2 regions of the Idiomarina sp. 29L genome follow, and region 1 is predicted to be linked to the other one. Evidence: riboswitches for the same ligand, from Rfam matches in the RefSeq annotation. Region 1 holds a riboswitch; the other holds the start of a gene.
What was found. Region 1 has a riboswitch for thiamine pyrophosphate ahead of thiC (phosphomethylpyrimidine synthase ThiC). Riboswitches for the same ligand answer to the same signal wherever they lie in the genome.
Positions count from the first base shown of each region.

Region 2: it holds a riboswitch for thiamine pyrophosphate, as region 1 does, so the genes downstream of both, EST55_RS11825 (TonB-dependent receptor) here and thiC (phosphomethylpyrimidine synthase ThiC) in region 1, are expected to answer to the same signal.

Region 1 is NZ_SDJS01000001.1:413,861-417,281, reverse strand. Features, by position in the region: gene EST55_RS02050 (multicopper oxidase domain-containing protein) at 1-656, shown strand, start outside; gene EST55_RS02045 (formylglycine-generating enzyme family protein) at 667-1,440, shown strand; gene EST55_RS02040 (SCO family protein) at 1,437-2,096, shown strand; TPP riboswitch at 2,149-2,262, shown strand; gene thiC (phosphomethylpyrimidine synthase ThiC) at 2,354-3,421, shown strand, end outside.
Region 2 is NZ_SDJS01000005.1:230,937-234,357, reverse strand. Features, by position in the region: gene EST55_RS11825 (TonB-dependent receptor) at 1-1,487, opposite strand, end outside; TPP riboswitch at 1,537-1,635, opposite strand; gene fre (NAD(P)H-flavin reductase) at 1,676-2,377, opposite strand; gene ubiD (4-hydroxy-3-polyprenylbenzoate decarboxylase) at 2,378-3,421, opposite strand, start outside.

The DNA.
Region 1 (3,421 bases):
CAATGCCACACTCTATGGACTTCCATAGCGGAACCGTTGCGGCTGAAGACAAGTGGCGCACTATTTCACCAGGCGAAACTATTGAGTTTGAATGGATTGCTAACTATGCCGGTACTTACATGTATCACTGTGGTACTTCCAGCGTGTTAATGCACACTGCAATGGGCCAGTACGGTGCGGTCGTTGTATCACCAAAAGACGGTTACCCAACTGACGCCGACAAGGAATACGTGCTGGTTCAGTCTGAACACTACTTAGAAGAAGTGGGTGACGGTGAATTTATTTACAATCATGACGCTGCACTTAATCGTCAGCCCAGCCACGTTACGTTTAATGGGCATGTCGGTGCACTGAGTGACTCGCCATTACGCGCTGATGAAGGCGACCGTGTGCGCTTACACGTACTAAATGCAGGACCTTCTGGTACTTCCAGCTTCCATGTTATTGGCGCTATCTTTGACCGCGTTTGGTACGAAGGCGACCCACGTAACGATTGGTACGGCATGCAAACCGTTTTACTCGGCGCAAGTAATAGCGCAACTATCGAGTTTGTCGTACCAGAAGAAGGCATCTACAAGCTAGTCGATCATGAGTTTGCTGATGCTGAGCTTGGCGCTGCTGGTGCCCTTATTGCGGGTCCACGTAAAGACAAGTAAGGAGACGGTTATGGTTAAGTGGCTTGGAGTTGCGGGACTTATGTTCTCTACGCTGACAGCGTCACCGCTAGTACTCTCAGACCCAGTCCGTATTAATGGTGGCGAGTTTGAACCGCCGGTTTTGTTGGACAAGGAACGTCTTAGCATTGAAATTAATAGCTTCATGCTTGACGCAACTCCGGTCACTAACCAACTTTTTCTCGACTTTGTTAACAGCCACCCTAAATGGCAGCGAGACAACATCGCTGCCCTGTTTCACGACGGAAATTACCTAAAGCACTGGCCTAAAAAAGACGCTTACCCTAACGGCCAGGCGGATCATCCAGTCACTTATGTGTCATGGTTTGCGGCACGTGAATATTGTGCTGCACAAGGTGGTCGTTTACCCAGCCTCAATGAATGGGAATACGCCTCTGTTCAATATCGTCAGCAACAAAACATCAGCGATGACGATTATGCACGCAACTTATTTGCCTGGTACAGCCAACCGAAAAGCGACGAACAAACCGTGGACATTAATGCCACTGAGCTCAGTCATATGTATGACCGGGTTAACGAGTGGGTTGAAGACTATCAGTTACTGTTAACCAACGGTGATGATGTCGACTTATTATCGGGCTCTTGCGGCGATGGAGCGCGTTTCTTATCGAGCTTTACCAAAGCCAATTACGCCACATTTTTTCGCTATCAGTCTCGTAGCGACTACGCACCACAGAGCTCAACCAGCACCATGGGTTTTCGCTGTGCTTACGACATTCATTCCGACAACGGAGACCAATTATGAACAACTTATTTAAACCATCCGCTTATGCGGCACTGATTCTATCAAGCGCCCTGCTTGCATTGGCTCCGGCAGTCGCACAAGATCACTCTCAACACAAATCTGGACATGGGAACCACGCAAGTCATAAAAACCACACCAGCATGAAAGCCGCGAAAGTATCGCATTCTTCATCGGTGTATCAGGTTGATGGGCATTGGATAACACACAAAGGTGAGCATATGACACTAGCTGACTTACAAGGGCAGCCGGTCATTGTCTCAATGATATATGGCAGCTGCACCACCGCCTGTCCGGTTCTCGTCAATGACGCTAAACGTCTGTACACCAGTTTGAGTAACGAAGCTCAAAAGCAAGTGAAACTGGTGATGGTCAGCTTCGACAACTCTCGCGATACACCAAAAGCGTTGGCTGACTACGTTAAGCAGTACAAGCTAAACAGCAATAGATGGATCTTTCTACACGGCGAAGATCAAGATATTCGGACCTTGGCAACCGTGCTGGGTGTTCGCTACAGAAAGCGGCCTGACGGGGATTTTGACCACAGCAATCTGATTACCGTGCTCGATGAAAATGGCGTTATTCAACACCGTGTTGAAGGCTTAGGCCAGCCAATGGAAGACGCTGCCAAAGTCGTTAATAAATTGACACAGAAGTAATGAATAATGCATTCGTTGTTGCAATAAGCTAAGTATTTTGTTCCACTAAAAAAGAATCTTGTCGGAGTGCCTCGTTACTTAAAGAGTGACAGGCTGAGACCGCAAAGCGGGATCCGTTGAACCTGATCAGGCTAATACCTGCGAAGGGAACAAGAGAGCAATGGCCAGGGAGTCTCCCTTTTTCAGTGCTATTGTTCCTTTCAACACTCCTGACAAGCATCTCTAAACCCTGTTATTTTTTAGCTGGAGAGAATGCTATGTCATCAACTAATCGTCAAAATCGCCAACAAGCAGAATCGTTTTTAACGTCCGTTTCGGGCCGCTATTTTCCTAATTCAACCCGTGAATTTCTTCAAGGCAGTCAGCCTGATATTCATGTGCCATTTCGCCGTATTCATTTAAGCGAAACTTTGCATCAGCCAACACCAGGCGTAACGCTCCCCCCCAATTTACCCGTAGACGTTTACGATACATCCAGTGTCTATGGTGACCCTAACTCAGTCGTCGATGTAAAAACCGGACTAAAACCACTGCGATCAGGCTGGATAAGCGCAAGGGCTAAAAATGCCGACAAAAGCGGCGTGACACAGCTAGCTTATGCGCGCCGTGGCATTGTGACTCCCGAAATGGAATTTATTGCGTTGCGGGAAAACATGGGTCGGGAGCATTTAGACAACCCGGTAACCCCGGAATTTGTTCGTGATGAGGTTGCCAAAGGTCGCGCCATTATTCCGGCCAATGTGAACCACCCGGAATCTGAGCCTATGATCATAGGTCGCAACTTTTTAGTGAAAGTAAACGCGAATATCGGCAACTCATCGGTCAGTTCATCGATTGAAGAAGAAGTTGAAAAGCTGATTTGGGCCACTCGTTGGGGGGCGGATACGGTAATGGACTTGTCGACCGGACGTAATATTCACCAAACCCGAGAATGGATTCTACGCAACAGCCCGGTTCCCATTGGTACCGTTCCTATTTATCAGGCACTGGAGCGCGTTAATGGTATCGCCAAAGACCTAACCTGGCCGATATTTAAGGAAGTGCTTTTGGAGCAAGCTGAGCAAGGCGTTGACTACTTCACTATTCATGCGGGCGTGTTACATGACTTTATCGAACTGACGGCTAACCGAGTGACGGGTATTGTATCGCGCGGTGGTTCGATTATGGCTAAGTGGTGCATGGCGCACCGTAAAGAGAGCTTCCTGTACGAACATTTCCGCGATATTTGTGAGATATGTGCAAAATATGATGTTTCGCTGTCATTGGGTGACGGCTTACGTCCGGGGTCTATTGCTGATGCCAATGACAAGGCTCAGTTCGCTGAG
Region 2 (3,421 bases), on a different contig from region 1:
TCAGGCTCAAAAGTCGCGCGCTCAAGCAGATAGTCTTTGAGTTCGTCCAGGCCTTGGTCGTCCGCTTTACCCAGCGCTTCGCCATTAACACCACCGGACTTATAGCCTCGTGACACGGTCGCATACCAATAGCTGTTTGGTGCTGCCTGGTAACGTGCACTAAAACTACCACCCACCATGGTATCTTCCGGCTGCGCGTCTATATTACGGCTGTCGGTGTAGTCATTGTCATACTGTTCAATACGCAAGCCGCTAATAGTGGAGAATTTCTCACTCCAGTGCTGCGTTAATTCGCCATAGACCGCGGCATGTTGACTGCGATAATCACTTTGGAAAATATCCGGCTGGCCTAAGTCCCAATTAAAGTAATCACGCGTCAGCGCTACGTCTTTTTCATAGTAATAGGCTCCCGCTACCCACTCAGTGGCTACCCCAAATAACGCTTCAGGATCGATTGATAACCAACTAACCTCGGCTGTTTTGTCTTTTCTGTCTCGAAGGTAGGCATCAAATGACGAGTACTCCCAACCAGGAGCAATCCCAACATACGTCCAGTCTTCGTCAAAGGCGTAAGCAGTATCTGCGTTTAAAACACTGGCTGACAACTCAAGCCGGCTGTTATCCCAGCCTAGATAATTCAGAGTCGTTTTTACCGCTTCACTTTCCAGGCGATCGTACCCCGGCTCATCTGACAACGTCGTTCGGTTGTTATCAAGGCTAAAGGCATCGTAACCGTTATCAACATCGTTGTAGTGCAGGACGGTGTCTAACGTCCAGTTCTTGGTAAATTCGGTGTTCAACAAAAGCCGTACGCCAAGTTCATCCCGATTGTTCGTGTCGTCTCGATCTAAATAGGTATTCTCAATGTAGCCGTCTTGCTTAAACTGACTGACAGAAAAGCGAGCCTTACCCAGTACGCCCAGTTGCCCGCCTAATGCTAAGCCCCCCATGCGTTCGTCGTAATTGCCGGCTGACAACTCAAACTGACCGCTAAAGTCACCCGAGGGCTGTACACTATCCATCAACACCAAGCCTGCCATTGCGTTCACGCCAAAACGACCGCTTTGGGGCCCTCGAAATACCTCAACCTGGTTGATATCGAAAAGCGAGGCGGCCGTACCTAAGCCGCTGTAATCAATACCATCTATAATAAGACCGACAGACGGGCTAATCGGATCAACAAATTGAGAACGCTCGCCCATGCCGCGAATCTGGATAAAGCGTGCGGTCGATGTCCCCCCGGAGAAGTTGACGTTGGCAAAGCTGTTGAGCGTATCCTGCAAATGCTGCGCATTACGCTGCTGCATCGCATTTTGGTCCATAATTGACACACTGCTGGTGGTTTCATTCAGCGTGCGTTTGTGAAAGTCGCCGCTGACTTCAATGATTTCGAAATCGCTGGCGTTATCCTGACCATAAGCCAGAACCGGCGTTTGTAATAATGCTAAGCCAATACTGGCTGCTAAGTAAGATGTGAATTTTTGCATGGATCATTTCCTCAAAACAAAGTCAGAAACGATCCGGTAAGGCTGTATTAGACGGGTTTTCTACCATCCCTACGCCAGTATTAACCGGATCAGGTTTAAAGGGTTCGCTTTCGCATCTCAGCCGTTGCCGGCACCCCTTGGTAAAGCGGCGTCAGTATAACGCAGCTTATTGCATTAACAAATTGTCTTTAAATAAACGACAGAGCGTCACCGTAAAGGTTTTCTAACAGTACGCCTTGAGCGACAAAATCGTCTCTAATAACGCGCACCATTTCAAAACGGCCTGCCATGTAAACTTCACAGTCTTGCAAGTCCTGTTGACGCGCCATTACCGCCTGGTGGACTAACCCAATAGAATACGGCCAGTCGCCAGCGGCGTCTTCAACCACCGGGTGATAGTCAAAGTGTTCATATTGTTTTGCTAATTGCTCAAGCTCGTCATGCAGGTACAAATCGGCCAGGCTCTTTGCGCCCCAATATAACGTTAATGGACGCTCCGGCGTTGCTCGTAAATGTTGCTGTAAAATTGAATAAGCATAAGAAAAGCCCGTACCGCCGGCAATGATGACAGCAGGCTTATCGCTGTCTTGTCGATAAAACGCAATGCCGTCGGGTCCGTCGACTTCCAGCTCTCCCTCTGCGCGTATTTTATCCAACACTTCCATCGCATAGGCGTTGTCTGGCGTCGCTCCTACATGAAGTAACCACTCACTTTCCTTCGATGGGCATGATGCGATACTAAAAGGTCGCTTATCTCTCTCGCCCATAACCGCCATCATATATTGGCCTGCTTTAAACTCAACCGGCTGCGGCAACTGCAAACGCACTTCCCACACAGCGTCCGCTAACTGGCGCGAAATTTCGGCTTTACAGGTCATTTGTTGACTCATTCACGACTCCATAATGTTCAGTTCGTCCCACAGCTGGTCGACACGCTGCTTAACTTCTTCACTCATGACAATAGGCTCGCCCCATTCGCGGTCAGTTTCACCGGGCCATTTGTTGGTTGCGTCCATGCCCATTTTTGAGCCAAGACCCGACACCGGAGAGGCGAAGTCGAGGTAATCAATTGGCGTATTCTCAACCAATGTAGTGTCACGCGCCGGATCCATTCGGGTCGTCATTGCCCAAATTACATCTTTCCAGTCACGTGCATTCACATCGTCGTCACACACAATCACGAACTTGGTGTACATAAACTGACGCAAGAACGACCAGACGCCCATCATCACCCGCTTGGCATGGCCTGAGTACTGCTTCTTCATAGTAACTACGGCTAAACGGTACGAACAGCCTTCCGGCGGCAGATAAAAATCGACAATTTCCGGAAACTGCTTTTGCAGTAACGGAATGAAAACTTCGTTCAAAGCCACACCCAATACTGCGGGCTCATCTGGCGGCCGACCGGTATAAGTGCTGTGGTAAATCGGGTCTTTACGATGGGTGACATGAGTCACGGTAAACACCGGAAACTCATCCACTTCGTTATAGTAGCCGGTATGGTCACCGTACGGCCCTTCGGGCGCTGTTTCACCCGGCTCAATGTAACCTTCCAGAATAATTTCTGCGTGCGCCGGAACTTGTAAATCATTGCTTAGGCACTGTGTCACTTCGGTTTTACTGTCGCGCAGCAAGCCAGCAAAGGCGTATTCAGAAAGGCTATCCGGTACGGGCGTCACCGCACCTAAAATCGTGGCGGGGTCAGCGCCTAATGCAACGGAAACCGGGAACTTTTCCCCAGGATGCTGCTGGCACCACTCCTGAAAGTCCAGCGCGCCGCCACGATGCGACAGCCAACGCATAATGAGCTTATTCGGTCCCAAAAGTTGCTGGCGATAAATACCTAAGTTCTGGCGCTCTTTATGTGGTCCCCGAGTCACCGTAAGCCCCCATGTGACTAACGGCGCTACATCGCCCGGCCAACAATGCTGAAT